2 regions of the Pseudomonas sp. B33.4 genome follow, and region 2 is predicted to be linked to the other one. Evidence: riboswitches for the same ligand, from Rfam matches in the RefSeq annotation. Region 2 holds a riboswitch; the other holds the start of a gene.
What was found. A riboswitch is a leader RNA that binds a small molecule or an ion and turns the genes downstream of it on or off. The one in region 2 is predicted to bind cobalamin.

Region 1 (15,534 bases), 1.9 Mb from region 2:
TGTTTTGCAACGGCCAAGTGTCACAGCCTTGCTCAACCGGTTCACGCGGCGTGTTCCAGCCGCTCCTGTCGACGGGAATTCTCCATGCGTTTTTGTAAATTGTTGTTTGTGGGTTGTTTGTCCCTGATCAGCCTGGCGAGTCACGCCGAAAATCTCAGAGGCCTTTACCAAGTGCGCGAGCCGGTCAATGGCCAGGCGCCGGAAGAACGTGATCGCGCCACGCAAGCGGCGCTCGACACCCTGATATTGCGCCTGACTGGCGATCCGAAAGCCCCACAAAACCCGGGGCTGGCGGCGATTCGCAAGGATCCGCAGCAAATTATCAGTCAGTTCGGTTTTGACGCCGGGCCGCCGGAAGTGTTGAAGGTCGATTTCGATCCGTCGACCACCGAGCAGGCGTTGCGTCGTGCCGGGTTGTCGTTGTGGGGTGCCAGTCGCCCGTCGATTTTGAGCTGGTGGCTGAACGATTCAACTGAAGGGTCGAGTCTGGTCGGTGATGGTCAAGCCGCCGCCGCGCCTTTGCGTACAGCCGCGCAACATCGCGGCTTGCCATTGCGCTTGCCGCTGGCGGACCTGAGCGAGCAATTGGTTGCCACGGCGCCAGCGCTGGAAGGCACGGATCCGGCACCGTTGCGCGGCGCTTCCGAACGCTACAACGCTGACGCTTTGCTGGCGGTGCATGCGCGCGAAGAAGGCGGGCAGTGGCAAGCCAAGTGGCACTTGTGGCTGGGCGATCAGAAAGAGGCAGGCAGCGTGCAGGGTGCCGATCAGGCCGCTGTGGCTGATGCGGTGATGCTGGCGGTGGCTGAGCGTCTGGCGCCACGTTTTGCGGCCAAATCCGGCGCTTCGGGGCAGCAGACTCTGGAAGTGCAGGGCATGAATCTTGAACACTACGCGGCGCTGTTGCGGTTACTCGAACCGTTTGGCGTGCGTCTGCAAAGTGTTGATGGCGATCGCATTGTCTATCGGGTCAATGGCAGTGCCGATCAGATGCGCGCGCAGTTGTCGCTGGCGAAGTTGCAGGAGTTGCCGGCAGAAGCGCCTGCCCCGGTGGCAGCGCCGCAGCCAGCAGGGGCGGGTGCAGCACCTGTTGCAACGCCGGCCCCGACACCGGCAGCGCCATCGTTGCGGTTTCGCTGGTAAGTCTTTCCTTATATAGAAGCAACTGGAGTGGTACATGGCCGATACGCGGCGTTGGTTCTGGCTCGGTGGGGTAGTCCTGCTTTGCGCGTTTGTATGGTTGCTGCATCCGATCCTCACGCCGTTCCTGGTGGCGCTGCTGCTGGCTTATCTGTTCGATCCGCTGGTGGATCGTCTGGAGCGGCTCGGTTTGTCGCGAACCTGGGGCGTGATCGCGGTGTTTGCCTTGTTCACCTTGATCGTCACGGCGTTGCTGCTGGTGTTGGTGCCGATGCTCGCCAAGCAACTGCTGCGCTTGTACGAACTGGCGCCGCAAATGCTCGACTGGCTGCAGCACACGGCATTGCCGTGGGCACAGGCGAAGCTGGGTCTGTCGGATGGTTTCTGGAAATTCGACAAAGTCAAAGCGGCGATCAGCGAACACATGGGTCAGACCACCGACATCGTCAGTGTGGTGCTGAGTCAGGCCACGGCATCGAGCCTGGCGCTGATCGGCTGGCTGGCGAATCTGGTGCTGATCCCGGTGGTGAGTTTCTACCTGCTGCGCGATTGGGACGTGATGATGGCCAAGATCCGCAGCCTGCTGCCGCGTGATCGGGAAGAGACCATCGTATCGCTGGCCGGTGAATGTCATGAGGTACTGGGCGCATTTGTTCGCGGTCAGTTGCTGGTGATGGTGGCGTTAGGCGTGATCTACGCAGCGGGCCTGATGATCGTCGGGCTGGAGCTGGGGCTGTTGATCGGCCTGATTGCTGGTCTGGCGGCGATCGTGCCTTACATGGGCTTCGTGATCGGTATTGGCGCGGCGCTGATTGCCGGGTTGTTCCAGTTCGGCGGTGATCTGTATCCGATGTTCGGAATTGTTGCGGTGTTCATGATCGGTCAGGCGCTGGAGGGCATGGTGCTGACACCATTGCTGGTGGGCGATCGTATCGGTCTGCATCCGGTGGCCGTGATCTTTGCGATTCTGGCCGGCGGCGAACTGTTCGGTTTCACCGGCGTGTTGCTGGCGTTGCCGGTGGCGGCAGTGATCATGGTGCTGGTGCGCCATGTGCACGACTTGTACAAGGATTCCGACATCTATAGTGGTGTGGACGATCCGCAGTTGTAATGGTGCGGGCCAACCCGGCGAATCGCCGGGTTGGCCCGTGTCCTGCAGGTGCTGGCGCCAAAGAATCTGTCATAAAACCAGTGTGTTAACGCAAACCTTTGATTTTGCTTGGAGTCTGTCGCATTGTGCGCTCAGCTTCACGGGTATAAACTTCGCAAACTTTACACAGAGGCCACTAACGGTTCCTTGAGAACTGTTCAGTCAGCATGAAACCGATTCAGCTGCCCCTAGGTGTGCGTCTGCGTGACGACGCCACCTTCATCAACTACTACCCAGGCGCCAATGCCGCTGCACTCGGCTATGTCGAGCGTCTATGCGAAGCCGACGCCGGCTGGACAGAAAGCCTGATCTACCTGTGGGGCAAGCACGGCGTAGGGCGTACGCATCTGTTGCAGGCGGCGTGTCTGCGATTCGAGCAGATGGGCGAGCCGGCGGTGTACTTGCCGTTGGCCGAGTTGATGGATCGCGGCGTCGAAATCCTCGATAACCTCGAACAGTACGAACTGGTTTGCCTGGACGACTTGCAGGTGATTGCCGGCAAGGCTGACTGGGAAGAGGCGATGTTTCATCTGTTCAATCGTCTGCGTGACAGCGGTCGGCGTTTGCTGATTGCCGCCTCCACTTCTCCGCGTGAATTGCCGGTCAAACTGGCTGACTTGAAATCCCGCCTGACGCTGGCGCTGATTTTCCAGATGCGTCCGCTCTCCGATGAAGACAAATTGCGCGCCCTGCAATTGCGTGCATCGCGCCGCGGTCTGCACCTGACCGATGAAGTCGGGCATTTTATTCTGACTCGCGGCACCCGCAGCATGAGTGCGCTGTTTGACTTGCTTGAACAGCTCGATCAGGCCTCTTTGCAGGCTCAGCGCAAGCTGACCATTCCCTTCCTGAAAGAAACGCTAGGCTGGTAACGGCGCGGCTTTCAGCGTGTTTCGGCATATTTCAGGCGCCAGAAAATCCGCTTTCCTGCACAATGTGCAGGCCGCGTATCGGTTCAAATGGGCTTAAGCGCTTAGATGTAAACGAGAAACCGAGAAGTCACAAAAAGATCGATTGAATTTGCAAATGAGGCTGATAGCGGGCATAGTCTCGGCTTCTTTACAACTATCAGCCACGGTCGTGCCCATGCTAAAGCGCTTCGCACCCCTCGTGCCTCTCGCACTCGTCACCCTGTTGTACGGTTGCGCTGCTCATTCTCCAGTTCAAGAGCAGCCTCAACAGGTTAAAAATTCTGCCACGGCCCAGTCTTCCGTTATTTATCAGGAAGAGCTGGACACCGAAAAAGAACTCAACGAATTCAACGGCAAGAAGCCTTATCAGCTTCCTGTTCTGGCCGACAGCATCCTTGAGCGCGGCATGTCCCTGATCGGTACCCGTTACCGTTTCGGCGGTACCTCTGAAGCCGGTTTCGATTGCAGCGGTTTCATCGGCTATCTGTTCCGCGAAGAAGCCGGCATGAACCTGCCACGCTCGACTCGCGAAATGATCAACGTCGATGCACCGCTGGTCTCGCGCAGCAACCTTGAGCCGGGCGATCTGCTGTTCTTCGCCACCAATGGTCGTCGCGGTCGTGTCAGTCACGCCGGGATCTACCTCGGTGACAACCAGTTCATCCACTCCAGCAGTCGTCGCAGCGGCGGTGTTCGCATCGACAGCCTGGGTGACAGCTACTGGAGCAAGACCTTCATCGAAGCGAAACGCGCTCTGGCCAACGCTCCGACTGTAGTCACCGCTCGCAAGTAATCCCCGTTGTCGCTGCGTTCGCGGCGACAATCAGGCTCCCGGCAACGGAGTAGACCTAGACTTTACAAGGTGAAGTTAAAGTCTTACTTGAAGTTTGCCGCGTAGCCGCTAGAATCCTGAATCTATATTGATGGCAAACCGCCTGCGTGCTCCGCAGGCGGTTTTGTTTTCTGTCCATCGGCAGAAAAAGCCGCAGCCAGATCAGGATGTTCTGCTTATGACGATGTCGGCCCGCCTCACTTTGCTCTTCTTCGCAGCGCTGCTCAGCGCCTGCGCCAGTCGCACACCGCCGCCTGCGCCAGTGGTTCGCGCGCCGGTCGTGTTTGGCCCCTCGCAATCTTTCTCGCCCGCCGCTGAAGATGTGCTGTTTCGCGCACTTGGTCTGGTTGGCACGCCTTATCGTTGGGGCGGCAACACGCCGGACTCGGGTTTTGATTGCAGTGGGCTGATCGGTTTTGTCTACCGCGACGCGGCGGGGATTTCGCTGCCGCGTTCGACGCGTGAGCTGATCGTCATGCAGGCGCCGAACGTCGGCAAGGAAGGCTTGCAGACCGGCGACCTGATCTTCTTCGCCACCAATGGCGGTTCGCAGGTCAGTCACGCGGGGATTTACGTTGGCGAAGGGCGCTTCGTGCATGCGCCGGCCACAGGTGGCACGGTGAAGCTGGACAGCCTGTCAAAGGCGTATTGGCAGAAGGCATATCTGAGCGCCAAGCGCGTATTACAGCCGGAGCATCTGGCGCATAACCCTTAATTCAAGCCACACACAATCCAATAATGTAGGAGTGAGCCTGCTCGCGATAACGGTCATTCAGTTAACGATGATGTCGACTGATATGGCGCTATCGCGAGCAGGCTCACTCCTACAGTTGTTTGTGCATGGCGAAAATTATTTGCTGGCTGAGACTCGCCACACCTTATTGCCGACATCATCCGCCACCAGCAAGCCACCCTGCTGATCGATCACCACGCCCACCGGCCGGCCCAATGCATTCTCGTCCTTATCGAGGAAGCCGGTCAGCACATCCACCGGTGTGCCGCTCGGCTTGCCGCCGGTAAACGGCACGAAAATCACTTTGTAGCCACTGTGCGGTTTGCGGTTCCATGAGCCGTGTTGGCCGATGAATGCGCCTTCCTTGAACTGCGCCGGCAAGGTGTTGCCCTCGGCAAAACTCAGGCCCAACGAGGCAGTGTGCGGCCCGATCGCGTAATCCGGGGCGATGGCTTTGGCCACCAGGTCCGGGTTTTGCGGGGAAACACGGACATCGACATGCTGACCGTAGTAACTGAACGGCCAGCCATAGAATCCGCCGTCCTTCACTGAAGTGATGTAGTCCGGCACCAGATCACTGCCGATTTCGTCACGCTCGTTGACGGCTGTCCACAGCGCCCCGCTGGTGGGCTCCCAGGCCAGGCCATTGGGGTTGCGGATGCCCGAGGCGAAGATGCGGTGATTACCGGTCGCCCGATCGACTTCCCAGATCGCTGCGCGGCCTTCTTCCTTATCCAGACCATTTTCGCCGACGTTGCTGTTCGAGCCGACCGTGACGTACAGCTTGCTGCCGTCCTTGCTGGCGATGACGTTTTTGGTCCAGTGATGATTCAGCGTGCCGCCGGGCAGATCGACCACCTTGATCGGCTGCGACTTGATCTCGGTCGCGCCGGGTTCGTAGTTGAAGCGCAGCAGGCGATCGGTATCGGCGACGTACAGGTCGTTGCCGACCAGGGTCATGCCGAATGGCGAGTTGAGGTTTTGCAGGAACACAGTGCGGGTTTCGGCGACGCCATCGTGATCGGCGTCACGCAGCAGGGTGATGCGGTTCGGACTCGGCACGCCAGCGCCGGCCTTGCCCATGACCTTCTTCATTACCCAGCCACGAATGCCGCTGCTGTCATCCGGCTTGGGTGGGGCATTGGTTTCCGCCACCAGCACATCGCCGTTGGGCAGCACATAGAGCCAGCGCGGGTGATCGAGGCCTTCGGCGAACGCTGCGACCTGAGTGCCGGCCGCTGCGGTCGGTTTGCCACCCTCGGGCCAGCCGACTGCCGGGGCGATGTTCACCGTCGGAATCAGGGTCTTGTTTGGTTCGGGCAGCTTGGGTGACGGGCCGGTGCCGTCGGAGACTTGCAGGCTGGAGGATTCACCGCAGGCGGCGAGCCCTCCGGCGAAGGCGATGACAAAAACGAGCTGGGGCTTGCGCATTGCTGATCTTCCCTATGAATGCATTCCTAATCATAGAGGAGGGCGCAAGCCCGATGGTTCAACTGCTCAGCCGCGGGCTTCCTTGAACAGCACGGCGATGCCCGGGTGATAGTTGCCAGCTTCGCTGCGCAATTTGCGGTAGGCATAGGGGAAATACCAGGCGACAGCGCAGGTGTGCTCTTTTTGCAAATCGTCGACCATGTCCTGCAGCTCTTCGGGGCTGGCGCTGTGCTGGGCTTTTTGTGGCGCGACAAACAGGCAGCCAAGCTTGAGATCGCTGGCATAGCTGATTCGCTTGGCGTCGTTGGTGATGTCCAGCAGGGCTTGGGTCAGATTCAAGTTGGTAACCTTCGGCCAGCGCTGAGTGGCCTGGATAAAGGCGCGGTCTTCGGCGCCGGCCAGAAACAGATCGGCGTGGGCGTTGCGCTCGCCTTCTTCGTTCTGTTTGCGCGTGGCAGTGTCGTTCAAAGTGACCAGCTCGGCCATCCAGGCTGCGGCCGAGAGCAATCCGAGATTGGCTTTCTCGTCATGCCAGTAAGGCGTGTCGCTGTCGCCGCGCACGGCGTTGTAACGGTCGATACAGTCAAACCAGCGTTCAAGCACCGGGCGCAGGAATTCCAGGCGCGGGTTGCTGATGATCATGCCTTGCATCGTCATCATCCTTTATTGTTGTGGTGGGCTTTTCAAGAAAAGCATGGCTCTTTGATATCATTTGTATCAGTGTGGCACAAGATTGGCGTCAGATAATTGATCGGCGGCAGTTATTCGCCCGATGGCCGCCTCTTTAATTGACGCTCCACCCCCAACCCTCTAACCTTCGCGGCTTGTTTCAGGTGCTCTGTGACCTGCGTCGACAGAGTGAAACAGGGAAGCCGGTGAGGGTTGTCTTCACGCGAAGAACCACCACGATCCCGGCGCTGCCCCCGCAACGGTAAATGAGTAAAAGCTGCGCCTTGAGCCACTGCCTCGACAGAAGCGGGAAGGCGCGCAGTCAGGCGAAACGCCGCTCATGAGCCCGGAGACCGGCCTGATCCATCCAGCGGCATCACGGTGGGCGATGCCAGGCTTTTTGCCGTCTATTCTTGTGCCTGCCCGCCGTTATCCAGCCCCAACGGAGAGCTCCCCATGACTGATTCCCCCGAGCGCGACGAACGCCATCTGGCGCGTATGCAGCGCAAAAAAGCCGTGATCGACGAACGCATCGCCAACTCGCCCGACGAGTGCGGTCTGGTGCTGGTGCTGACCGGCAACGGCAAAGGTAAAAGCAGCTCGGCCTTCGGCATGCTCGCCCGCGCCATGGGCCACGGCATGCAATGCGGTGTTGTGCAGTTCATCAAGGGCCGCAACAGCACCGGCGAAGAGTTGTTTTTCCGCCGTTTCCCCGAGCAGGTACGTTTCCACGTGATGGGCGAAGGTTTCACTTGGGAAACCCAGGATCGTCAGCGCGACATCGCCGCCGCCGAAGCCGCGTGGGCAGTCTCGCGCGAACTGCTGCGTGATCCGTCGATCGGTCTGGTGGTGCTCGATGAATTGAACATCGCCCTCAAGCACGGTTATCTCGATCTCGATCAGGTACTCAGCGATTTGCAGGCGCGTCCGCCGATGCAGCACGTGATTGTCACCGGTCGCGCGGCCAAGCCGGAAATGATCGAAATGGGCGACACGGTTACCGAAATGGGCATGCTCAAACACGCCTTCCAGGCTGGTATCAAAGCGCAGAAAGGCGTCGAACTTTGAATCAACCACGTCACTGCCCGGCGGTACTTATCGCCGCGCCGGCCTCCGGTCAGGGCAAGACCACCGTCACCGCTGCACTCGCCCGTTTGCATCGCAATCAGGGGCGCAAGGTGCGCGTGTTCAAATGCGGCCCGGACTTTCTCGACCCGATGATCCTCGAGCGCGCCAGCGGTGCGCCGGTGTATCAACTGGACATGTGGATGGTCGGCGAGCAGGAAAGTCGTCGGCTGTTGTGGGAAGCCGCTGCCGAGGCGGATCTGATTCTGATCGAAGGCGTGATGGGCCTGTTTGACGGTACGCCGTCCAGCGCCGATCTGGCGCGGCATTTTGGTGTACCGGTGCTCGGTGTGATCGACGGCACGGCGATGGCGCAGACCTTTGGTGCGTTGGCGCTGGGCTTGGCAAAGTATCAGCCAGACTTGCCGTTTGCCGGCGTATTGGCCAATCGTGTCGGCACCTTGCGCCATGCGCAGTTGCTCGAAGGCAGCCTCACGGAAGGGCTGCGCTGGTACGGCGCGTTGTCGCGAGAGACTGGTATCGAACTGCCGAGCCGCCATCTCGGCCTGGTGCAGGCCAGCGAATTGAATGACCTCGATGTGCGTCTCGACGCCGCTGCCAACGCGCTGGCCAGTAGTTGCGAGGTAGCGCTGCCACCAGCGGTTGAGTTCGCCGCGCCTGACGTCAGCGCTGTCGAGCCGCTGCTGAAGGATGTGCGCATTGCCGTTGCCCGTGATGAGGCGTTTGCCTTCACTTATGGCGCGAGTCTGGATCTGCTGCGTGCGATGGGCGCTGAGTTGAGTTTCTTCTCGCCGATCCGTGATTCGCAATTACCTGAAGCGGACAGCGTGTATCTGCCCGGTGGTTATCCGGAGTTGCATCACGTCGCGTTGGCGCAGAACACCGCGATGCTGGAGGCGATTCGTGCGCATCATGCGGCGGGCAAACCTCTGCTCGCTGAATGTGGCGGGATGCTTTATTTGCTCGACTCGCTGACCGATGTTGAAGGTACGCGTGCTGAACTGGTCGGGTTGCTCAAGGGCGATGCGGTGATGCAAAAGCGTCTGGCGGCACTGGCGCTGCAAGCTGTGGATCTGCCGGAAGGTTCGCTGCGTGGGCACACTTATCATCATTCGCTGACCACCACCGAGCTGACGCCGATTGCTCGAGGGCTGAGCCCGAATGGTGGACGTGGGGCCGAGGCGGTTTATCGGGAAGGGCGGATGACGGCTTCTTATGTGCACTTCTATTTTCCGTCGAATCCTGCGGCTGTCGCTGCATTGTTTGCGCCTGGCCTCCAGGCCGCCATCGCTGGCAAGCCAGCTCCCACAGTGGACGGTGAGCTTCCTGAAGAAATGCAATCCCCTGTGGGAGCTGGCTTGCCAGCGATGGGGCCATGACCGACAACGCATTCTCCGAAGCCGAGCGCGAAGCGGTTTACAGAGCCATCGCCGAACGCCGCGACATGCGCCACTTCACCGGTGGCAGCGTCGAGCCAGAGCTGTTGCGCCGACTTTTGGAAGCCGCCCACCAGGCCCCAAGCGTCGGCCTGATGCAGCCTTGGCGCTTTATCCGCATCAGTGATCGCACCCTGCGCGGCCAGATCCAGAGCCTCGTCGAAGCAGAACGCATCCGCACAGCCATTGCCCTCGGCGAGCGCAGTGACGAGTTCATGAAACTCAAGGTCGAAGGCATCAACGACTGCGCTGAAGTGCTGGTCGCCGCGCTGATGGATGATCGCGACAAGCACATTTTCGGGCGCCGCACGCTGCCGGAAATGGACATGGCGTCATTGTCCTGCGCGATTCAAAACCTCTGGCTGGCCTCGCGTTCCGAAGGCTTGGGCATGGGCTGGGTCTCGCTGTTCGAGCCACAGGCACTCGCCGATCTGCTGAAATTGCCGGCAGGCGCCAAACCCCTGGCTGTTTTGTGTCTGGGCCCGGTCAAGGAATTCTATCCGGCGCCGATGCTGGTACTCGAAGGGTGGGCGCAGGCGCGTCCGCTCAATGAGTTGCTGTACGAAAATTATTGGGGAGTGAGTCAATGAGTGTGGCGTTGTTGAGTGTCGCCGCAGTGGCGGTGGATGCGCTGCTCGGTGAACCGAAACGCTGGCATCCGCTGGTGGCATTCGGCAATTTCGCCGGGCGCATCGAGCAACGTTTCAACGCCGGTGGCCGTGGCTGGCGCAGCCATGGCGTCACCGCGTGGGTGATCGCGGTGCTGCCGCTAACCTTGCTTGCCACCGCGTTTTCCTGGGCGCCGTACGTGGGCTGGGTCGTCGAGATTCTCGCGCTGTATTGCGCCCTTGGCATGCGCAGCCTCGGCGAACATGTCGCGCCGGTAGCCGCAGCCTTGCGCGCGGATGATCTGGATGAGGCGCGCAAGCGAGTCGGCTATCTGGTCAGTCGTCAGACCGATGAGCTCGACAGCACCGCTGTCGCTCGCGCTGCCACTGAGTCGGTGTTGGAAAACGGCAGTGACGCGGTGTTTGCCGCGCTGTTCTGGTTTGTCGTGGCGGGTGCGCCGGGCGTGGTGCTCTATCGCTTGAGCAACACGCTCGATGCGATGTGGGGCTATCGCAACGAACGCTTTGAGCGTTTCGGTTGGGCAGCGGCGAAAATCGACGACGTGTTGAACTACATTCCTGCGCGTCTGGTGGCGTTGACCTACGCGCTGCTGGGCAAAACCCGACTCGCGCTTAAGTGCTGGCGTACACAGGCACCGAAGTGGGACAGCCCCAACGCCGGTCCGGTGATGGCGGCCGGCGCCGGTGCGCTGGGCGTGGAATTGGGTGGGTCGGCGATTTACCACGGCGAACTTCACGACCGTCCGCAACTGGGTGAAGGCGTTCCCGCCGATGCAGATTCCATTGACCGTGGCTGGCAATTGGTCCAGCGCGGCGTATGGTTATGGCTGCTGATTCTCTGCGTGGGGGCTGAATTCTATGCTTGAGCACGGTGGCCGGCTGCGCAAGGCTGCACTCGATTACGGCATCGCCGAGGCTGACTGGCTCGACCTGTCCAGCGGCCTCGCGCCATGGCCATTCCCGATCCCGGAAGTCCCGCTGCGCGCCTGGGCGCGTTTGCCGGAAACCGATGACGGCCTGGAGCAAGCCGCGTGCGATTACTACGGTGCCGCGCAAGTGCTGCCGGTGGCCGGTTCGCAGATGGCTATCCAGTTGCTGCCGCGTTTGCGCCGTGCTGGCAAGGTCGGTGTGTTGTCGCCGTGTTATGCCGAACATGCCGAAGCCTGGCGGCGCAGCGGTTACATCGTGCGCGAAGTGCTGGAGCAGGAAGTCGAGTTCTTTCTCGACAGCCTCGACGTGCTGGTGGTGGTCAACCCGAACAATCCGACCGGCCTGAGCCTGACTCCGGCACGATTGCTCGACTGGCACGCGCGGCTCGCCCGGCGTGGTGGCTGGCTGGTGGTCGATGAAGCCTTCATGGACAACACGCCGCAATTGAGTCTGGCGCCGCATGCTCATCAAGTAGGGCTGATCGTGCTGCGTTCGTTCGGCAAGTTTTTCGGTCTGGCCGGGGTGCGTCTGGGCTTTGTCCTGGCCGAGCGCAAGTTGCTCAAGCTGCTCGCCGAACAGGTCGGGCCTTGGGCCGTGAGCGGGCCGACGCGTGTGCTCGGGCAAGCGTGTCTGCAAGACACCGAAGGGCACACACGCCAACGGATTCGCAGCGATGAAGCCAGTGAACGACTGGCAGCGCTGCTTGAACGCTACGGCTTCAAGCCGCAGGGTGGTTGCGCGCTGTTCCAGTGGCTGATCACCGAGCATGCCGAAACGCTGCACGCATTCATGGCCCGTCGCGGCATCCTCCTGCGCATCTTTACCCACAACAGCAGTTTGCGCTTTGGCCTGCCTGCCGATGCGGCTGAAGAGGCGCGTCTCGAACACGCTTTAAGCGCTTTTGCCAAGGATCACGCATGACCACCCTGATGGTGCAGGGCACCACTTCCGACGCCGGTAAAAGCACACTGGTGACGGCACTGTGCCGCTGGGCGACCCGGCAAGGTGTCGCGGTCGTCCCGTTCAAGCCGCAGAACATGGCGCTCAACAGTGCGGTGACTGCCGACGGCGGTGAGATCGGCCGTGCGCAAGCGGTTCAGGCGCAAGCAGCGAATCTCGAGCCGCACACCGACATGAACCCGGTGCTGCTCAAGCCCAACAGCGACACCGGCGCACAAGTGATCATTCATGGCCGCGCGGTAACGTCGATGAATGCCGTGGCGTATCACGACTACAAGGCCATCGCCATGAAAGCGGTGCTCTCGTCCCACCAGCGGCTCAGCGCTGCGTATCCGCTGGTGATGGTCGAAGGCGCGGGTTCGCCGGCCGAGATCAATCTGCGCGCCGGCGACATCGCCAACATGGGCTTTGCCGAAGCAGTGGATTGCCCGGTGCTGCTGATTGCCGACATCAACCGTGGCGGGGTTTTCGCGCATCTGGTTGGCACGTTGGAGTTGCTGTCGCCGAGTGAGCAGGCGCGGGTCAAGGGTTTCATCATCAACCGTTTTCGCGGCGACATCGCCTTGCTGCAACCGGGCCTCGACTGGCTGGAACAGCGCACCGGCAAACCGGTGGTGGGCGTGTTGCCCTACGTGATGGATCTGCATCTGGAAGCCGAGGACGGCATCGATCAACGCCAGACCGACAAGGCCGAACAGGTGCTGAAAGTAGTGGTGCCGGTGCTGCCGCGCATCAGCAACCACACCGACTTCGATCCGCTGCGTTTGCATCCGCAGGTCGATCTGCAATTTATCGGGCCGGGGCGGGCGATCCCTCCCGCTGATCTGATCATTCTGCCGGGTTCGAAAAGTGTGCGCAGCGATCTGGCGTATTTGCGCGCCAATGGCTGGGACACGGCGATCAGTCGGCATTTGCGTTACGGCGGCAAAGTGCTGGGGATTTGCGGTGGTCTGCAGATGCTTGGCGAGCAGGTGCATGATCCGCTCGGCTTGGAAGGTGCACCCGGTTCGAGTGCCGGTTTGGGCTTGCTGGAGTTTGAAACGACGCTTGAAGCCGAGAAGCAATTGCGCAATGTGCGCGGGCGGCTGGCGCTGGAAGATGCCGAAGTCAGCGGCTATGAAATTCATGCTGGTGTGACCAGCGGACCGGCGCTGGAGAGTGCGGCGGTGCATCTGGATGATGGCCGTTGCGACGGTGCACAGAGTGCTGATGGACAAGTGTTTGGCACCTACCTGCATGGCCTGTTTGAATCGCCGGCGGCGAGTGCCGCTTTGTTGCGCTGGGCCGGATTGTGCGATGTGCAGGCGGTGGATTACCACGGCTTGCGCGAGCGGGATATCGAGCGGTTGGCGGATCTGGTGGAGAAGCATCTCGATACTGATCTGTTGCGTCGGCTCTGCGGGATTTGAGGTGCCTGTGCGGGCCTCTTCGCGAGCAGGCTCGCTCCCACTATGGACCTGTTGGTCTTAGATTCTGTTTCCACCCCATAACCCTGTGGGAGCGAGCTTGCTCGCGAAGGGGCCAGTTGCCTCAACACATAATTCTGTGGATAAAACCATGCTCCAACTGATCCTCGGCGGCGCCCGCTCCGGCAAAAGCCGCCTCGCGGAAAAACTCGCCAGCGAAAGCAATCTTGCGGTCACCTACATCGCCACCAGCCAGCCGCTCGATGGCGAGATGAGCGATCGCGTCGCCCATCATCGCGCCCGCCGTCCCGCCGAATGGGCGCTCATCGAAGAACCCCTGGAACTGGCCCGCGTCCTGCGCGAATCCGCCAGCGCCAAGCATTGCCTGCTGGTTGATTGCCTGACCCTGTGGCTGACCAATCTGTTGATGCTCGACGACGCCGAACGCCTCGCCGCCGAGCGCGAAGCCTTGCTCGACTGCCTGGCGTCTTTGCCGGGTGAAATCATTTTTGTCAGCAACGAGACCGGAATGGGTGTCGTGCCGCTGGGCGAATTGACTCGCCGCTACGTCGATGAAGCCGGTTGGCTGCATCAAGCTCTGGCCGAGCGCTGTCAGCGTGTTGTCCTGACCGTCGCCGGCCTGCCCCTGACTCTGAAAGGACCTGCGTTATGACTCAAACCTGGTGGCTGAACCCGTGCAAACCGGTCGATCTCAACGTCGTTGAACAAGCGACGGCACGGCAGCAGCAACTGACCAAACCGGCGGGTTCGCTGGGGCGTCTGGAATCGGTGGCAGTGCAACTGGCCGGTCTGCAAGGCCAGGTCAAACCGACGCTCTCGCAAGTATGGATCGCGATTTTTGCCGGTGATCACGGCGTGGTCGCAGAAGGTGTTTCGGCGTTCCCGCAGGAAGTCACCGGGCAGATGCTGCTCAACTTTGTCAGCGGCGGCGCGGCGATCAGTGTGTTGGCGCGTCAGCTTGGCGCGCAACTGGAAGTGGTCGATCTGGGCACCGTGAATCCCGCGCTGAACCTGCCGGGTGTGCGTCATTTGAACATCGGCGCGGGCACGGCGAACTTCGTCGAGGGTGCGGCGATGACTCAAACCCAGGGCGATCTGGCGTTGCAGGCTGGTCGCGACAGTTTGTTGCGGGCTAAAGCGGCGGGTGCGCAGTTGTTCATCGGTGGCGAAATGGGCATCGGCAACACCACGGCCGCCAGTGCGCTGGCCTGTGCCTTGCTCGATTGCCCGGTGGCGCACCTGACTGGCCCCGGTACCGGGTTGAATGCCGAAGGCGTCAGCCATAAAGCACAAGTGATCGAGCGCGCATTGGCATTGCATGCTGCGCAGCGTGGCGATGCGTTGCAAACGCTGTTCAATCTCGGCGGTTTTGAAATCGCGGCGTTGGTCGGTGCGTATCTGGCGGCGGCGCAAGAAGGCGTTGCGGTGCTGGTCGACGGCTTTATCTGTACGGTCGCCGCGCTGGTCGCGGTGCGTTTGAATCCGTCTTGTCGCGAGTGGTTGTTGTTCGGTCATCGCGGTGCCGAACCGGGTCATCGTCATGTACTGGAAACCTTGCAGGCTGAACCATTGCTGGAACTCGGTCTGCGCCTGGGTGAGGGTAGTGGTGCCGCGTTGGCGGTGCCGCTGTTACGTCTGGCCTGCGATCTGCACGGGCAAATGGCGACGTTCGCTGAAGCAGCGGTGGCGGATCGGCCGGCATGACCCTGCGCCTGGATCTGCTACGCCATGGCGAGACTGAATTGGGCGGTGGTTTGCGTGGCAGCCTCGATGATGCGCTGACCGAAAACGGCTGGGTGCAGATGCGTGCGGCGGTGGTCGAGGGCGGGCCGTGGGATCGGATCGTCAGTTCGCCGTTGCAACGCTGTGCGCGGTTTGCCGCCGAACTGGGTGAGCAACTGAGTCTGTCCGTGCATCTGGACAAGGATCTGCAGGAGCTGCATTTCGGTGCGTGGGAAGGGCAGAGCGCGGCAGCGTTGATGGAGACCGATGCTGAAGCGCTGGGGTTGTTCTGGGCCGATCCGTATTCCTTCACTCCACCGCAGGGTGAGCCGGTCAGCGAGTTCGCGGCGCGGGTGCTGGCGGCTGTTGCGCGCCTGCACAGCGCCTACGCGGGTGAGCGGGTTCTGCTGATCAGTCACGGCGGGGTAATGCGCCTGTTGCTGGCGCAAGCACGGGGGTTGCCGCGCGAACAACTGCT
Region 2 (15,534 bases):
CAACAGCAACACCGGCAGCCACAGCGAGCCGACGCACAGGAAAATGATCAACGAAGTCAGTACCCACTCGGTGCTCATCGACAACCCCGAAATTCGCATCAACAGATAACCGCTGATGATCTGCACAAACCCCGCCGGGGTGGTGATCCAAGTGTCGAAGCGCACGACCATGCGCGCGACGTGAGCAATCACTTGCGGGTTGCGCGTGCGGCTGGCGGCGATCAGGTAGAGGTAGGAGCCCATACCGAAACCGAACAGGAAGATCGCGGCGATGATGTGCAGGTACTTCAGGCACAGATAGAGCATGTCAGCGCTGTCCGTCCGAAAAATGCACGGACAGGCTCAGGTTGGCCGGGTCGTTGATCGCGGCCATGTACTCGGCGACGCTGATTTCACCCACGCACGGTCGGGCGCCGGCGGTCGGCACGTAGCCTTGGGCCATTTTTGTCGCCAGGGCTACTGCGGCGCAGCTGGGGATTTCCGGGCCTTTGTCGTTCAGGGCGGTGAGTTGCGCGGTCATCGACAGCGGTTTGCCGTCAACGCCGAGGCCCTGCACGTCGATGTACATCGCGCTTTTACCGTCGCCGAAACGTTCGAATCGCGTACCGAGGCGATGCAATCTTGCAGCCCAAAGAGCATGGTCGCGCACCAGTCCGATCTTCAGTGCCTGAGCCAGCAGACCGTTGGCGATGCCGCCGAGTTTTAGCCCGGCGCCGGCCTTGAACTTCAGGGTGTGCGCGCCATAACGGCCGGCGAAAATATCCATGTCCGGCACATCGACGTTGGCCAGCAGCCGCATGCCCATCTGCGGCATTTTGCGCAAGGTCAAATCCAGCCAGCCCGACACCTCGTGCACCTTGCCGTTTTTAAGTTGCTTGATCGGTTTGCCGGCGTAAGCCAGTACGCCTTCGATGGTCGACAGCCCGGGCATTTTCGCCGACGAAGAAATGCCATGTTCGATCGAGTCGATACGCGAAAAGCGCTGGCGCTGTTCATCGATGATCGCTGACGACAATGTCGGCACCGAGCTGCAACCGCTGAGGATGGCCACGCCGGCCTGCTTCGCCCGCGGGTCGAGAACGTGGATGCCGTTGACGAACGTGCGGCAGTCAGCCAGATCGCAGTAGCTAACGCCAGCGTCGATGCAGCTCTCGGCGACGGCATAGGATTGCCCCTGAAACGGCCCGCCGGTGTGCACGACCAACTGAATATTCAGAGCCCGCAATGCGGCTTTGAACTCGCTGCCCATGGCATCGCCGCACCAGCCTTCGCAGACGTAGCCCGATTGGCTGTTCAGCTCATCGACTTTGCGCTGCAACTTGCGCGGATCACGGCCCGAGAGCACCAGGCCGATGGTCGGCATCAGCGCTAGATGCCGGCACACAATGCTGCCGAAGTTTCCGTAACCACCGACCACCATCACCCTGAACGGCATGCAATTCTTCCCTAAATCAATCCATCAAACAGGCGTGCAGGATATAGGGACGAACGTCAGCAAGCCATTCAGATCAGTTGCTCGCTACCCACTTGCGGTACTGGCGGGTACGCAACGCGTTGCCGATTTGCTGCAGAATCAGCGCGCGCAGCGGTGAGACGTGCGGATCGGGTGTTTTCGCCTGACTGAGTTTGCGCAACTGGAACTTGACCGCCGCCATGTTCGCCAGCGAGGCCATGGCCTTGTTCTTCCAGGTGATCGGCGGCAGCTCGGGGGCGCTGTCCAGGCCCTGCAGCCAGTCACGCGGCAGGTTCGGATCGATGGCCAATGCCGTGCCGATGCCGACCATGTCCACGCCACTGTTAACGACCATTTCAGCGATGGGCCGACGACGTACGCCGCCGGTAACCATCAGCGGCATCCGCGCGACTTTCTGCAGGTCCTGGGCGAACTCGACGAAGTACGCCTCACGTGCCAGGGTACGACCATCTCGCGCCTCGCCCTGCATGGCCGGGGCTTCGTAGCTGCCGCCGGACAATTCGACCAGATCCACACCCAGATCGTTGAGCCATTCGACGACTTGCCGCGCGTCATCGGCGCTGAAGCCACCGCGCTGAAAGTCGGCGGAATTGAGTTTCACCGCCACCGCAAACTGCGCCGAAACCAGCGCCCGCACAGCCTTGACGATGTCCAGCAACAGCCGCGCGCGGTTCTCCAGCGAACCGCCCCACTCGTCCGTACGCTGATTGGTCAGCGGCGACAGAAACTGACTCAACAAATAACCATGGGCGGCGTGGATTTCCACACCAGTGAAGCCGGCCTGCTCGCCAAGCTGTGCGCTACGGGCGAAACGCTGGATGACGTCAGCGATCACGCTGGCCGTCATCGCATGCGGCGTGGTGAAGTGTCTGGACAGGCTGCCCATGCTCAGCGGGACCGCCGACGGCGCCCAGGTTTTCTGACCGAGATTGGCCTGCATCTGCCGCCCCGGATGGTTGATCTGCAACCAGAACTGCGCGCCGCCGGATCGACCAACCTGCGCCCAGCGTTTGAACTTGGCCAGTTGCCGGTCATCCTGCAACACCACGCCGCCCGGCCCGGTCATCGCGCGGCCATCGACCATGACGTTGCCAGTGATCAGCAGCCCGGCACCGCCATCGGCCCAGGCCTGATACAGGCGCATCAGTTCTTCCGAAGGTGCCTGATCGGCGTCGGCCATGTTTTCTTCCATGGCGGCTTTGGCGATGCGGTTCTTGATGGTTGAACCGTTGGGAAGTTGCAGGTTGTCGAACACGTTCATGAGGAGTCCTCGATTGGGCGTGGGACAACCATAAGATTAAAGCCAACTTTAAGGTCAAGGCCTTTTTATCAACTGTGATTATTTGCCCGTAGCGGCCTTCTCCTCGCGGATCTGGCTGATCAACAACTGCGCGTTGTCGGCACAGCCAACGTCAGCGGGTTTGCTCTCGATGCCGTGAATGACCCGCAGTAACTGCGCCTTGTTATGCGCCAGGCGTTGCTGGAGGATTTCGATTTCTTCGACCTTGCGTTTGAGCCCGACCAGCATTTCTTCGTGCTGCCAGTCCTGCGCGTTCACCGGCAGTAACTGGCGTATTTCCTCGAGGGAAAACCCCGCTGACTGCGCGCCGGTGATGATCTGCAGGATCCACTCGGTTTCCGGGGCGTAATCGCGATAGCCGTTAGCCTTGCGCCCGACCGATTTGATCAGACCGCTCGCCTCATAGAAGCGGATGCGCGAAGGCGCCAGACCGCTGATTTTTGCCAGTTCACCGATTTTCATGATTGACCTGAGCTGCAAACGACTTTGAAGTGAACTTTAAACCTTCAAGTGTCTTGCGAACAGGATGTACACGGGTTTTGTGGTGTATGCACGGGACTAGAAATTGATCTTGAACCCCAGCATTGCGTCATACCCGTGGCTGTCGCCGTCGAACCCCTGCCGATAACCGGCCGAAGCGGTAAAGGTAGTGCGCTGATTGGCCTGATAGTCCACCCCCACATTGACCTCGCCCCACGTGCCCTGCAGGTCTGACTCGAACGGGATGTACCCCGACTCGGAAGAAAACTCGGTTTTCGGCTGCCCCTTGAACTCATGCCAGACACTCGGCCGAATCCACGCGTTGGTGCGCCGTGCGCTTTTGTCGACGCCCTCGGTGTCCCAGTCCTTGGCGATGCGCACGCCGGCACGGCCAATCAGAGAGTCCACGTCCTTGAAACGAATGTTCGCGCCGACGTCATCGCTGCTGTCCAGATCGACATAGCTGTAGATCGCCTGCAATTGCGGCTCGATGTACCAGTCTTTGTCGACTTCGAACGGGTAGCCGTTTTCCAGCGACGCGGTGTAGCCCCAACCACGGGTTTTCAGTTTCGCCAGGTCGTTGGGTTTGGCTTCTATGTCGAAGCGATTGACCTGCAACACCCCGTCCAGATACCACCCCGAGGCGCCGAAGTGCGTCCAGTACGCGCCGACGCCGTAAGCGCGCAAGGTGTCTTCACCGGCGGCGCGCCGGGTGTAGTGGCTGACGCCAGCGTCGATGGTGCCGGCGGACAACGACAGCCCGGCCTGCTCGTGACTGCCGTCAGGCCGGTCCTTGCGGTAGAGGTCGGTGCCGACCTGGAAAGCCGTCAGGTCATAGTTGTATTCGGGCGTATTGCCCAAGGCGTTTTTGCGGTCGCCGTCCTGTTTACCGCTGCGATAGATCACCCGCCCCCAGCCCATCGACGGCGCCAGGGTGGATTCGTCTTCCTTGGGCAACGGATCACCGCGATTCAGACGCTCCTCGCCGACTCGCTCGTGAAGGGTGTCGACCATCGTCCGGCCGTAGACCAGCGCCAACGCCGGAACGGCGCCGTACAGCGATACTTCCGGACGGTAATTCGGCACCGGGGATGGAACGGGATCGGGATCAGGACCGGGAGGACCGTCCGGAGGCACGGCGTCCGAACGCAGATACCAGGTGTCCTTGCCGCTGCCATCCTCGGCGCCTTGCTGCAGGCGATATTCGTACGGGCCGGCCACCACTCGCCGGGCCAGTTGAAACGCGTTGGCGTCGCTCGCCCCCTCGGTCTTGTTGAGCAACTCGACCACCGCAATGCCGTTGCCCTGAGTCAGCTCGCCCTGCCCGCCGACGTTGCTCACGACCACGCCGGTGGTGCGGTCGCTGGCGGTGCTGGTCGAGTCCACCACCAGCATGTCGGACAGGCTGTTCGCGCCGCCGCCATTCAACGTGGTGTTAAGCAGCAGCCGGCCGCCATTGGACACGAACACCCCTCCGCCATCGGTGCCAGCCGTGGTCGCGCCGCTGATCAACAGAACATTGCCGACGCTGTTGCTGCCTGCGGCAAGGTCAAGGGTGCCACTGTTGATGAAGCGGTTGACCCCGAGCAATTGGCCCTGTACGGCGCCGCCTGACGTGGGCGCATTGGCAGCCTGGCCCAAAGGCAAATAGGCGCCGCTGGCGTTGAAGGTGGTGATGCCAGTCGCCGGTTGCGCGGCCAGGCGGATCACGCCGCTGTTATCGATGCTGTTGGTGCCCGATGTGCCGAGATCACTGACCGCAACACCCCAGGTATCGCGGCTGCCGCTGGCATTGCTGGCGGTGAAATTGCGCAGTGTCCAGGTGCCGCTGTTGACCACCGTGCTGGCAGCGCTGACGGCATTCACGGCGCCGGTCATTTGTCCGGTGTTGCCGAGCGAAAACGTTGTGCCGGGAGTGGTCGCGTCGGCGCGTACGGCGACATCACTGAGCGCACTGATCGCGCCCGAGTTGTTCAGTGTCTGGCTCGCGCCTCCGAGGGCGACACCGCTACTGTCGGCTCGCCCACCCTGAAGGGTCGCCGTGTTGCTGACGTTGGCGCTGCCGCCTGCGGTCAGCGCCTCAATCGCCGACGAGCCCGTGCCTTGGGTGGTGATCACCGCGCTGTTGTTCACCGAAACACTGGCCGCACCCGACGCCTCGGCGAGAATGCCCTGACTGTTGCTGGCGCCGAGCGTCTGGATCGCGCCGCTGTTGACCACAGTCTGGGCGCCTGTGACTGACAGCGTACGGATACCGCGCTGGTCATTGCCACGCGCGATCAGTTCCCCACTGTTGCTGACACTCAGCGTGCCCAGTCCGCTTCCGGAATTGAAAGCATTGCCCGCCAGTATCGCCGCGCCCTGGCCGTTGACGTCGATCAGCGAACCGGTGAACGCGACACCGACGTCACCGCCCAGCGTCAGCGCCTGAATGCCAAAAGAACCAATGCCACTGCCATCACCCGAACCGGCGTCCGAGTGGGTGATGATCGTGCCGCCGGCATTGACGTTGACCGTACCGGTCGGCGACTGCGTCGAGGCATAGATGCCATTGGCGTTGCTGTGCAGGGTTTCGATGCGATTGCCACGATAGTTGATCTGAACATTGCCCCCGGTCGAATCGACCCGAATGCCGCCTGCGCCAAAACCGCTGGCGAACAGGTCGCCCGCATAATCGATCAGCACATTGTTGTTTTCCGCGCTGACGATGATCGCGTAAGCCCGCGTGGTGTTGAGTCCGCCAAGCACATTGATGTTGCCGCTGCCCGTGATCGTGACATCGCCGGTGCCGCGCTTGATTACGTAAATGGCTCGGGAGCCGGCAGCATTGGCGGTGCTGCCAACATTCAGCGCGGCATTGTTGTCGATGCTGATCGAGCCGGTGGCGCCGACGTTGTCGTTGGCATAAATGCCGTGCGCTGCGCCGCCGGTTGTGGTGATCGCGCCTTCGTTGACGATAGCGATGCTGCCAACGGTGGAGAACGCGCGAATACCGAATCCGTTGAGACCGTTGGTGTTGATCGTGCCGCTGTTATTCAGGCGGGTATTACCGGCGCCACCTTCGGTGAAAACGCCGAATGCGTTCATGCCGATCCCTTGCACGTTCGCGGCATTGACCACAGTGGTATTGCCATTGACCGCGCGCGTATGCACGCCGGCGTGGTTGCCAATGCCCGCCGTGGGCAACGTTTCATCACCGATCGGTGGGCCCGCCGACAGTGCATCGTCGTTGTTGACCAGAATGCTGACGCCGCTGCCGACATTGACGTTGTTGTCGCCGCTGCCGCTGGCTTTGCTCCAGATACCGTTGCCGCCGAGCAAGGTGATCTGGCCGCTGCCCTGATGGTTCAGAATGATCGTGCCGCCGCCGCTGGCATTGATGTCGATGCCGTCGTGCTCATTGCCGACCACGGTGTTGAGGATGTTCAGCGTGGTGCCGGCGCTGACCGTGAACGTCGACAGGCCTGCGCCGGCATTACTGAGCGCCAGCGCATCCAGCCCGCTGCCGCCGAGGTTGACGGTATTGGTGCCGCCATCGACGCTCAGGTTCGCGTTGCCGGTGGTGCCAATGACATTGGCGAACACCGCGTTGGCAGCCGTCGGGGGCGTGCTGTTGACCGTCGTACCGCTGAGCGTCAGCGTTGTGTTGGCGTTGTTGCCTCGACTGTTCAGCGAGGATCCGGCCGTGGTGGTGATGGTGGTACCTGTCTGAGTGCTGATCGACGCATCGACTCCGGCCGTTGGCAAGCAGGTTTGCGAGACGTTATAGGCGCCTTCGGCCAAAGGCCCGCACGCCGCTTGCGCGTCGCTCAGCGTCAACGCATTGGCCATCGCGACCAGCAAGGCGTTGCGAATGAAGTGCGGGGCGAACCCGCCGGGAACATGGTCGCTGGCAGCGTGCATGAAAACCTCCTTGTTCGACTGCTCCTCGAGCAACTCGCGCCTGTCGACACCACGGATATCGCGTTGTGGTTACCGTCATAGACCTTAGTAGTTATTTCGAAAGTTGGTAATTCGCGGATCGAGAGTCGGTACCGGCAAGTTGACGAACGGTCTGTCGAATGTTCAGATGCCGCCCAGTTTCAGGTGTCCCATGCCGCCGCGCATGGGGTGAAACGGGAAACCGGTACGTTCTTTTCGAACAAGTCCGGTGCTGCCCCCGCAACGGTATGCGCGTGATGCTTTCGATAGACCACTGTGGCCGCACGGCCATGGGAAGGTGAAAGCCTCTATACGCGCGAGCCCGGAGACCGGCCTGAAATTTCGTTTGGCAAAATCCTGCGGTGGGCGGGCATGGGCCGGTATTGGCTGTGCGCGATGCCTTCTCCTGCATGCTCTTCTGCGAAGATCCTTTTCGAGAAGACAATGATTCGACCTTTCAACACTTCTGCTCCAACCCTGTTCCTTGGCTGCCTGTTCAGCCCGTTGCTGCTGGCCGATGACGCGCCACTGGAGCTCAATCAACAAATCGTTTCTGCGCCGTCGGTGGAGTCCACCACCGTCGCTGATATGGCGAAGTTCGGCAGCAAAGTCGAGATTGTGACCCGCGAGCAGATCGAGCGCGCCGGCCCCAGCGCCGATGTCAGTCGCGTCATGCAGATGTTCATTCCCGGCCTGTACGTAGCACCGAAAAACGGCCCGTTCGACTACGGCACCTATTCGCTGCTGGGCGGGCGCAACGACGACACGCTGATCCTGCTCGACGGCGTACGCCTGAACAATCGCCTGTACGGCGGCCTCTATCTGGACACTCTGCCGGCCAACGCCGTCGAGCGCATCGAAGTGCTCAAGGGTGGCCAGAGTCTGTTGTTCGGCACTCAGGCCGTTTCCGGCGTGATCAACATCGTCACCCGCAGCCCGCAATCGCGCAAAGCCTCCGGTGAGGTCAACCTGGGCGTCGACAGCTTCGGCGGCACCACTGCAGATGCGCGGGTCGAGAATATCTTCACTAACGGCTTCGGCGATCTGGGTTTGCTGGCGTACGTCAGCCACAACGTTTCCGACGGCTATCAGCCGTATCGCAACCGCGACATGAAAAACGATTCAGGGAAGAACCGCGCCTACGAAGTCACCACCTTCGGTGGCAAGGCGATCCAGTCGTTCGGCGACGATGCCCGGCTTGAACTGTTCTACCAATACGCCGACGCCAACCTCGATTTCGCCCGCCCGGTCGACAACCACAAAACCACCAACGATCGCGTGCAGCAGATCGCCACGGCGACTTTCGAGCAGACCGTCAACGAGCGTCTGAGCTACTTCGTCAAAGGCCATATCAACGACTGGGACACGCGCTACACCCGCGTCAACAACGTCGTCGGCGGCGGCACCAAAGTCATCAACCACGATGACTATTGGGGCTTCACCGACTGGGGCGTGCAGGCCGAAGGCAAGGCTGAATTGCCCGGCGGTCATGTGCTGGTATTCGGCAGCGACAACCAGTGGTTCAAGGGCCAGGACGATGTGCTGATCATCGACAACGACAAGGCAGAAGCCCACGCGTTCTACACGCAGTTGCGCCCGCAGATCGACGCCCTGCCCGACTGGCACCCGAGCATCGGCGTGCGTCACGAAGCCATGAGCGGTGGCGACAGTGCCACGGTCGGCATGCTCACTTCGCTGTATGACCTCAACGACAACTGGTCGGTGCGCGGTCAGTACGGCAGCGCCTACAAACTGCCGAACGCCGAGCAGCTGTTCGTCAACGAGCCGGGCGACGAGATCGGCAACCGCAACCTGAAACCGGAAAAGAGCCGCAACGCTGAATTGGGTGTCGACTACAAAGGCTTTTTGCTCAACCGCGAATTCAGCGCCAGCGTGACCCTGTTCAAACGCAAGATCGACGACCTGATCACCCTCGATGACATTCAGTGGGTCAACGGCGAAGGCACGATCCAGATGCGCGGTTTCGAGGCCGACGCCAAGCTGGCGCTCAACGAGCGGTGGAGCCTGCAAGCGGACATGACGCGCAACCTCACCGAGTCGCGCACCGGCGTGACTATCAACGATATTCCGAGCTTTTTCGCCCGTTCGCGGGTCGGCTATGAATCGGAAAACCGTCTGTGGGGTGCCGGCGGTGCGATCCGCTACATTCGCGACATCACAAGCTCGAAGCAGGTCGAATACGGCAACTATTGCGTGGTCGACGCCGACGCTTATCGCTATCTCGACAACGCCCACCAGCACCGCGTAAGTCTGCTGGTGGAAAACCTCTTCGACCGTGATTACGTCACCAGCCGCTCAAGCAACGTCGACAACCTTGGTCGGCCGTTCACTTCCGAAGTGCGCTACACGTACCGCTTCTGATGAGTGAGATCACAACCATCGACGGCGTCGACAGCCACCCGGACTGGTCAAATGTGCCCGAGCACGCGCGTCATGTGTTCCTCTGCACCGGCCCGCGCTGCACCCAGCGTGGCGCCTTGCAGTTATGGAAAACCTTGCGCCGGCATTTACTGACGCACGATCGCATCGAGACACCGGGCGGCGTCTTGCTGACGCGCACGCACTGCCAGTTTCCGTGCAATCAGGGGCCGATTGTGACGGTGTATCCGGAGCGCTGCTGGTATGGCGTGCACAGCCATGAAGATGCGCAGCGACTGGTCGAGGGGCATCTGCTGGGCGGCGAGGTGGTCGCCGATTTGCTGATCAAGGCGCGGGCATGAGCCGGTTGTGCGTGCTGTTGAGTGCCCTGCTCTGCGCGGCGCCTGCGTTCGCCGACCATTTGCGCAATTGCGGCGAGGACTGGCGCGCCGCTGCGCCTTCGCGCATCGTCGCGCTCAATCAGCATGCGGCGGATCTCGTGCTGGCACTGGGTGCGGGGCCAGCGCTGGTCGGCGTGGCGTATCTGGATGACACCGATGCCGGTCAGCGGCCTTCCGAGTATTTCGGCGTGCCGGTGATCGCGCGGCAGTACCCGGCCAGCGAAGTGCTTTACGCTGCGAGGCCGGATCTGGTGATCGGCGGGTTTGCCACGGCATTCGGTGACGGTGTGACTTCACGCTCAGGGCTTGCCCGTAATGGCGTGGGTTCGTATCTGTTGGAGTCGGCCTGCAACGGGCATTCGCTGGATTACTTCGCGCATGTGCGTAGCGACTTGCTGACGCTGGGCAAGCTGCTGCACAAGCAGCCGCAAGCGCGGCAATTGAGGGAGGCAATGGACGCCGATCTCGCCAGCGCCCGAGCCTTGGCCGGTGCGGGTGAACCGCTGTCAGTATTCTATCTCGACAGCGAGGTCAAAGGCCTCGACAGCGAAGGCCGGCGTGGTTTTGTCACCCCACTGCTGGCCGCCGCCGGGGCACGCAATGTGTTCGCCGACATCAACCTCTATCGAGTCACCGTCAACACCGAAACCCTGCTGGCCAGCGACCCGGACGTGATTCTGCTGGCCGACGCTGAATGGTCCCCAGCGCGCCGCAAACGCTATCTGTTGACCCACGACCCGGTGCTCTCACAACTGCGCGCGGTACGCGAGAACCGCATCATCGAGATCCCTTTCACCCACCTGCTGCCGACCTTCAACAGCGGCCGCGTCGCTTTGGAACTGGCCCGCCAGCTCAACGCCTTGAAGAAAAATAAATGAACCCACCGCCCCCCAAGCGACCTAACGAACAGACCATCAGGAGGTAGCCAATGCAAATCGAAACCGTGTGGATCGTACTGGCGGCAGTTCTTCTGCTAATCGAACTCTGGGCCATCAATCGGGTGCGCAAGAGCGAGGGGAAAGCGAGCAATAAAGGCGTGTGGATTGTGCTGATCGTGTTTGTGCCATTGTTCGGCTTGATTGCCTGGGCGCTGGCGGGGCCCAAGCATGTCAGCCAGCATTCGGCGTCGTAACGTGACGAAGCCGTGATCTGCAATGCCTGCAACGCCCTCTTCATGCAGGCTGCACGAAGGCTTTTTGCCTGTGACGTCGCAAGCCCTTGATCCAGAGCGTTTGAGCATCCGCCATGGACTGGCACGGCAAATGCGGCTGATTCAGGGCATTCACAGCTCCGTGGAACAGCGGCCTGTGTTCACTCCGTGACAGCAGAGGAAACGCCATGAACGCCATCGACCTTCTCAAAGCCGATCATGCAAAAGTCAAAGACATCCTTAGCCAACTCAGTGATTCAACCGACCGCGCGCTGAAAAAACGTGTCGAGCTGTTGGGCAAACTGGAAATGGAAATCTCCATCCATACCCGCCTCGAAGAGGAAATTCTCTATCCGGCGTTCAAGGCCGCCGGCAGCAAGGAACAGGACGTCATGTACTTCGAAGCCAAGGAAGAACACCGCACCGTGGACTCACTGGTGCTGCCCGATCTGAAACTCACCGACCCGGGAACCCCAGAGTTTTCCGGTCGGGTGAAAGTGGTCAAGGAACTGCTGGAGCACCATATCGAAGAGGAAGAAACGGAAATGTTTCCCCAAGCGAAAAAGCTTCTGGGCAAGGAAAAACTCGAAGAGTTGGGCGCGCAGATGGAAGCCATGAAGGCCAGCTGCAAGAAGGAAATGGCTGCCGGCAACATGGCTGCTTAGCCCGTTGCAGATTTACGAGCCCGGCTTTGGTCGGGCTTTTTTCTGTTTGCCACTCGGCCCCCACAGCCCAGAGCGTTTTTTCAGAATTCCGGAGACGCTTGATTTAGACTTGCCGACTTTTTGCAGCAAGGGATTTGCACGTGCAACGCATCGTCATTCTGGGCAACTCGGGCAGCGGAAAATCCACCCTCGCCCGCGAAATCGGCCGGCGTCTGAACCTGCCAGTGGTTCACCTCGACCCGCTGTTCTGGGAGGCGGGCTGGGTTGAGCCGGACAATGAAGCGTTCCGCGAACGGGTTCGCCAAGCCGTGGCGGGCGATACCTGGATCTGTGAAGGCAATTATTCGCGCCGAACCTTCGATCTGCGATTGCCCCGCGCCGACCTGGTTATCTGGCTGGATACGCCGCGGCTGACCTGCATGAAACGGGTCATGCTGCGCAGCGCACTGAATCGCCCACGCGCTGATCTGCCGGTTGGCTGCACCGAGCGGCTGGACCGCGCGTTTTTGCAGTTCCTGAAATACGTGTGGAATTTTGACCGGGTCAATCGCCCCGGTATCGAGGCGATGCGTGTTACCGTCGGGCCGCAGATTCCAGTCATTCACTTGCGCAGTAGGCAGCAGATTTCGGAATTTCTGGCTGAACTGCCCGATGTCGCCAAAACCTCAATGGACCCGACGCTGACGCGCTGACATTCAAGGAGAGCAGCATTGACGGGACGCAAGGACGCTTCATTCGCCTATCAGGCGGTCTACCACTACCTCCTAGGCCTGATCGAGGCGGCCAGTGGCACGACTGAGCAGAAACTGCCATCCCTGCGACAACTGGCCTTGCGCCTCGGCGTTTCGGTGTCGACGACCAAATACGCCTACGCACTGCTCGAGGACGAAGGCAGAATCCACGCCAAACCCAGGTTCGGCTATTTCACCCGTTCGATGCCGGCAGCGCCTGTGACAGCCAGCTCCGGCAATCTTCTAGACCACGTCTTCGCCAGCGCCCGTCAGCCCGGCATGCTGGCGTTGAGCAGCGATGCGCCGGCGATGTTGCTGTCGCTGCAGGGGCCGTTGTTGCTGATCGAGCGTGAGCTGACTCGCCAATACCCGCCCTCGAATGCACCGCTCTATCAGCCACTCGGCGAGCCGGAATTACGCGCCGCCCTGGCTGAACGCTACACCCGTTCCGCGCACAGCCACTGGCACGCCGAGCAGGTGTATATCGGCGCGGACCTGCGCAGCGTATTGGAGTTGTCGCTCAGTGCCTTGAATCTCGGTGGCACTGTGGCGCTGGTGGAGTCGCCCTGCTCGTGGGCGATTCTGCGCCAGTTGCAGGCGGCCAATATCCGCGTCATCGAAATGCCCCTCGGCGATGATGGCCGCTTCAACCTGCCCGCGCTGAACGAACTGCTCACGCGCGAACCGGTGCGCCTCGCGGTGCTGTCCTCCACGGTGAATATTCCCCAAGGCCAGTTGATGCCAGCACAGGATAAACAGCAGATCTGTCACTGGCTGGCCGAGCGCGATGTCTGGCTGTTCGAAAACGATGCTTGGGGCGAGTTGTGTTTCTCCGATTCACCCGCGCGCTATCGCGATTTTGCCGACCCGGACAAGCTGCTGGTGTTCTCGACGTTCGACAAGATCATTGGCGGCGAAGCCCCGTATGGTTATGTGCTGTGCCGCCAGCATGCAACGCAATTTCATCGATTGTTTATGCAGCGTGGGTTTCGCCTCTCGCCCATTCGGCAGAAAGCGATTGCCAGACTCTACAGCTCCAGGCGCATCGACCAGCACCTGACCACCCTGCGAGCACTGTTGCGCAAGCGCATGCAACAGCTACAGACCTTGCTGGAAGAACACGGTAACGGTCAGTGGCAGGTAGTCGCCCCACAGGGCGGTGCGAGCTTCTGGCTCAAGGCTGTGCGTCCAATCGACATGCAACGGGTGTTCGAGCGTTTGCTGACCGAGCGAATCGTCATCGCCCCCGGCGAGATCTTCAGCCAGCAAGGCGCCTGGAAGCAGTACCTGCGCCTGAGCTACAGCCTCGATTGGGACAAGAACATCGCCCACGCGGTGCAACGACTGGCGCAGGCGATCACCGAAGAAAACCGCGTTTACAGTCCATAGCAATGCCGCGCCTCAGGAAACCGGCCATGGCGCACATCGTCGGCAAACTGCGTGCAGGCCTCACTGATCACTGCGCCGACATCGGCGTAGCGTTTGACGAAACGCGGCAGATGCTCACCGCCCAGGCCGAGCACATCTTCGGTGACCAGCACCTGGCCGTCGCAAGCCGGTGAGGCGCCGATGCCGATGGTGGGCATTTTCGACTCCAGGGTAATCTGCCGCGCCACGCCCTCCGCCACGCCTTCGAGCAACAGGCTGAAGGCGCCTGCCTCGAGATTGGCCCGGGCATCCTCGGCAATCACTGCGCCGGTCTCAGCGGTCAGGCCCTGGGCCTTGAAACCACCCATGACATTGACGAACTGCGGCATTAACCCGACATGGGCCATGACCGGAATCCCGCGCGCCACGAGAAACTCGACCGTCGGCGCCAAGGCCTTGTTGGCTTCCAGTTTGACCGCGTCGCAACCGGTACGCGCCAATACCTGAGCGCAATTACGAAAGGCTTGCTCGTGGGATTCCTGATAACTGCCAAAGGGCATGTCGGCCACCACACAGGCCAGACGCGTGCTATCGACCACAGCCCGCGTGTGGCCGATGATTTCTTCGAGCTGCATGCTCAGCGTCGAGGCGCGGCCATAACCGACCATGGCCGTGGAATCGCCGACCAGAATGAAGTCGACGATGGGGTCGATCAGCTTGGCGATACTGCTCGAATACGCCGTCAGCGAGACGATTTTCTGTTGACCTTTCATGGCGACCAGCTGCGGCACGGTCAAGCGTTTAGTGCGGGTATGCAAGCTCATGAGCGGCTCCCCGCGTCGATCGCTTGGATTGCAAGAACATCATCAAAATGATTGCGTAAGACTTCCATACAGTGCCCAACTCCAAAGGATTCGAGCGCTCGATTATTCGTTTAACGCAGCAACATTCAATGCACAGATTGGCCTGAAAAAGCGACCCAGGTGCTTCCTGCTTCGTTGAAATGCCCGCAGGATCCGGGATGCTTTATTTCGCGGTTTGCCGCAGGATGCGAAGCTTATTAGCACACCCCAGGAGTAATGTTTGTCATGGAAGAAATCATCACCTACCGCACCGCCACTGCCGACGACGCGCTGGCAATGAGCGAACTGGGCCAATTGCTCAATTCGGTCCACCACGCCGCCCGCCCCGACATCTACGCCGCCGCGACCGATGATTTTGCCCGCGACTTGCCGCACTGGGCCGGGGTATTCGAAAAGCCCGGCCAGATTGCCTTCATCGCCAGTGTTGGGGATCAGCCCGCCGCATTCATTACGGCCACCCTGTCCGCCAGTTCCGGCCCGTTGATGCAGCCGCAGAACGTGGTTCGCATCGGCTCAGTCTGTGTCGCCGAGCCGTTCTGGGGCAAAGGCATTGGCCGCGCACTGATTCAACGGGTAAAAGACTGGGCCATCGAGCAGAATGCGCAGGACTTGCGCCTGACGGTCTGGCCTTTCAACGAGCGCGCGGTGCGCATGTATGCCGAGTTCGGCTTCGAGACCCGCGCCCTGGAGATGGGCGTGCGTTTGTGAGGAGCGACCAACTCCGATCATGAATAACCCGGCAAAATATCAGCACGAACCCTATCGAATGGTTCGATCCTGCCGACAACATGCGGGTGGCCTG

Region 1: another riboswitch for cobalamin. It lies ahead of cobO (cob(I)yrinic acid a,c-diamide adenosyltransferase); the one in region 2 lies ahead of U6037_RS16450 (TonB-dependent receptor).

Annotation. Positions count from the first base shown of each region.
Region 1 is NZ_CP140706.1:1,850,186-1,865,719, forward strand. It holds gene U6037_RS08270 (DUF2066 domain-containing protein) at 85-1,143, shown strand; gene U6037_RS08275 (AI-2E family transporter) at 1,178-2,251, shown strand; gene hda (DnaA regulatory inactivator Hda) at 2,458-3,162, shown strand; gene U6037_RS08285 (C40 family peptidase) at 3,377-3,994, shown strand; gene U6037_RS08290 (C40 family peptidase) at 4,212-4,748, shown strand; gene U6037_RS08295 (sorbosone dehydrogenase family protein) at 4,884-6,197, opposite strand; gene U6037_RS08300 (hypothetical protein) at 6,264-6,848, opposite strand; cobalamin riboswitch at 7,012-7,243, shown strand; gene cobO (cob(I)yrinic acid a,c-diamide adenosyltransferase) at 7,323-7,934, shown strand; gene U6037_RS08310 (cobyrinate a,c-diamide synthase) at 7,931-9,331, shown strand; gene bluB (5,6-dimethylbenzimidazole synthase) at 9,328-9,978, shown strand; gene cbiB (adenosylcobinamide-phosphate synthase CbiB) at 9,975-10,883, shown strand; gene cobD (threonine-phosphate decarboxylase CobD) at 10,876-11,868, shown strand; gene U6037_RS08330 (cobyric acid synthase) at 11,865-13,316, shown strand; gene cobU (bifunctional adenosylcobinamide kinase/adenosylcobinamide-phosphate guanylyltransferase) at 13,465-13,986, shown strand; gene cobT (nicotinate-nucleotide--dimethylbenzimidazole phosphoribosyltransferase) at 13,983-15,038, shown strand; gene cobC (alpha-ribazole phosphatase family protein) at 15,035-15,534, shown strand, end outside.
Region 2 is NZ_CP140706.1:3,747,711-3,763,244, forward strand. It holds gene U6037_RS16425 (DUF2269 domain-containing protein) at 1-306, opposite strand, end outside; gene U6037_RS16430 (saccharopine dehydrogenase family protein) at 308-1,435, opposite strand; gene U6037_RS16435 (NADH:flavin oxidoreductase/NADH oxidase family protein) at 1,509-2,735, opposite strand; gene U6037_RS16440 (MerR family transcriptional regulator) at 2,814-3,236, opposite strand; gene U6037_RS16445 (autotransporter outer membrane beta-barrel domain-containing protein) at 3,333-7,157, opposite strand; cobalamin riboswitch at 7,322-7,528, shown strand; gene U6037_RS16450 (TonB-dependent receptor) at 7,620-9,557, shown strand; gene U6037_RS16455 ((2Fe-2S) ferredoxin domain-containing protein) at 9,557-9,916, shown strand; gene U6037_RS16460 (ABC transporter substrate-binding protein) at 9,913-10,833, shown strand; gene U6037_RS16465 (PLD nuclease N-terminal domain-containing protein) at 10,884-11,087, shown strand; gene U6037_RS16470 (hemerythrin domain-containing protein) at 11,294-11,770, shown strand; gene U6037_RS16475 (AAA family ATPase) at 11,911-12,462, shown strand; gene U6037_RS16480 (PLP-dependent aminotransferase family protein) at 12,481-13,890, shown strand; gene panB (3-methyl-2-oxobutanoate hydroxymethyltransferase) at 13,878-14,693, opposite strand; gene U6037_RS16490 (GNAT family N-acetyltransferase) at 14,958-15,440, shown strand.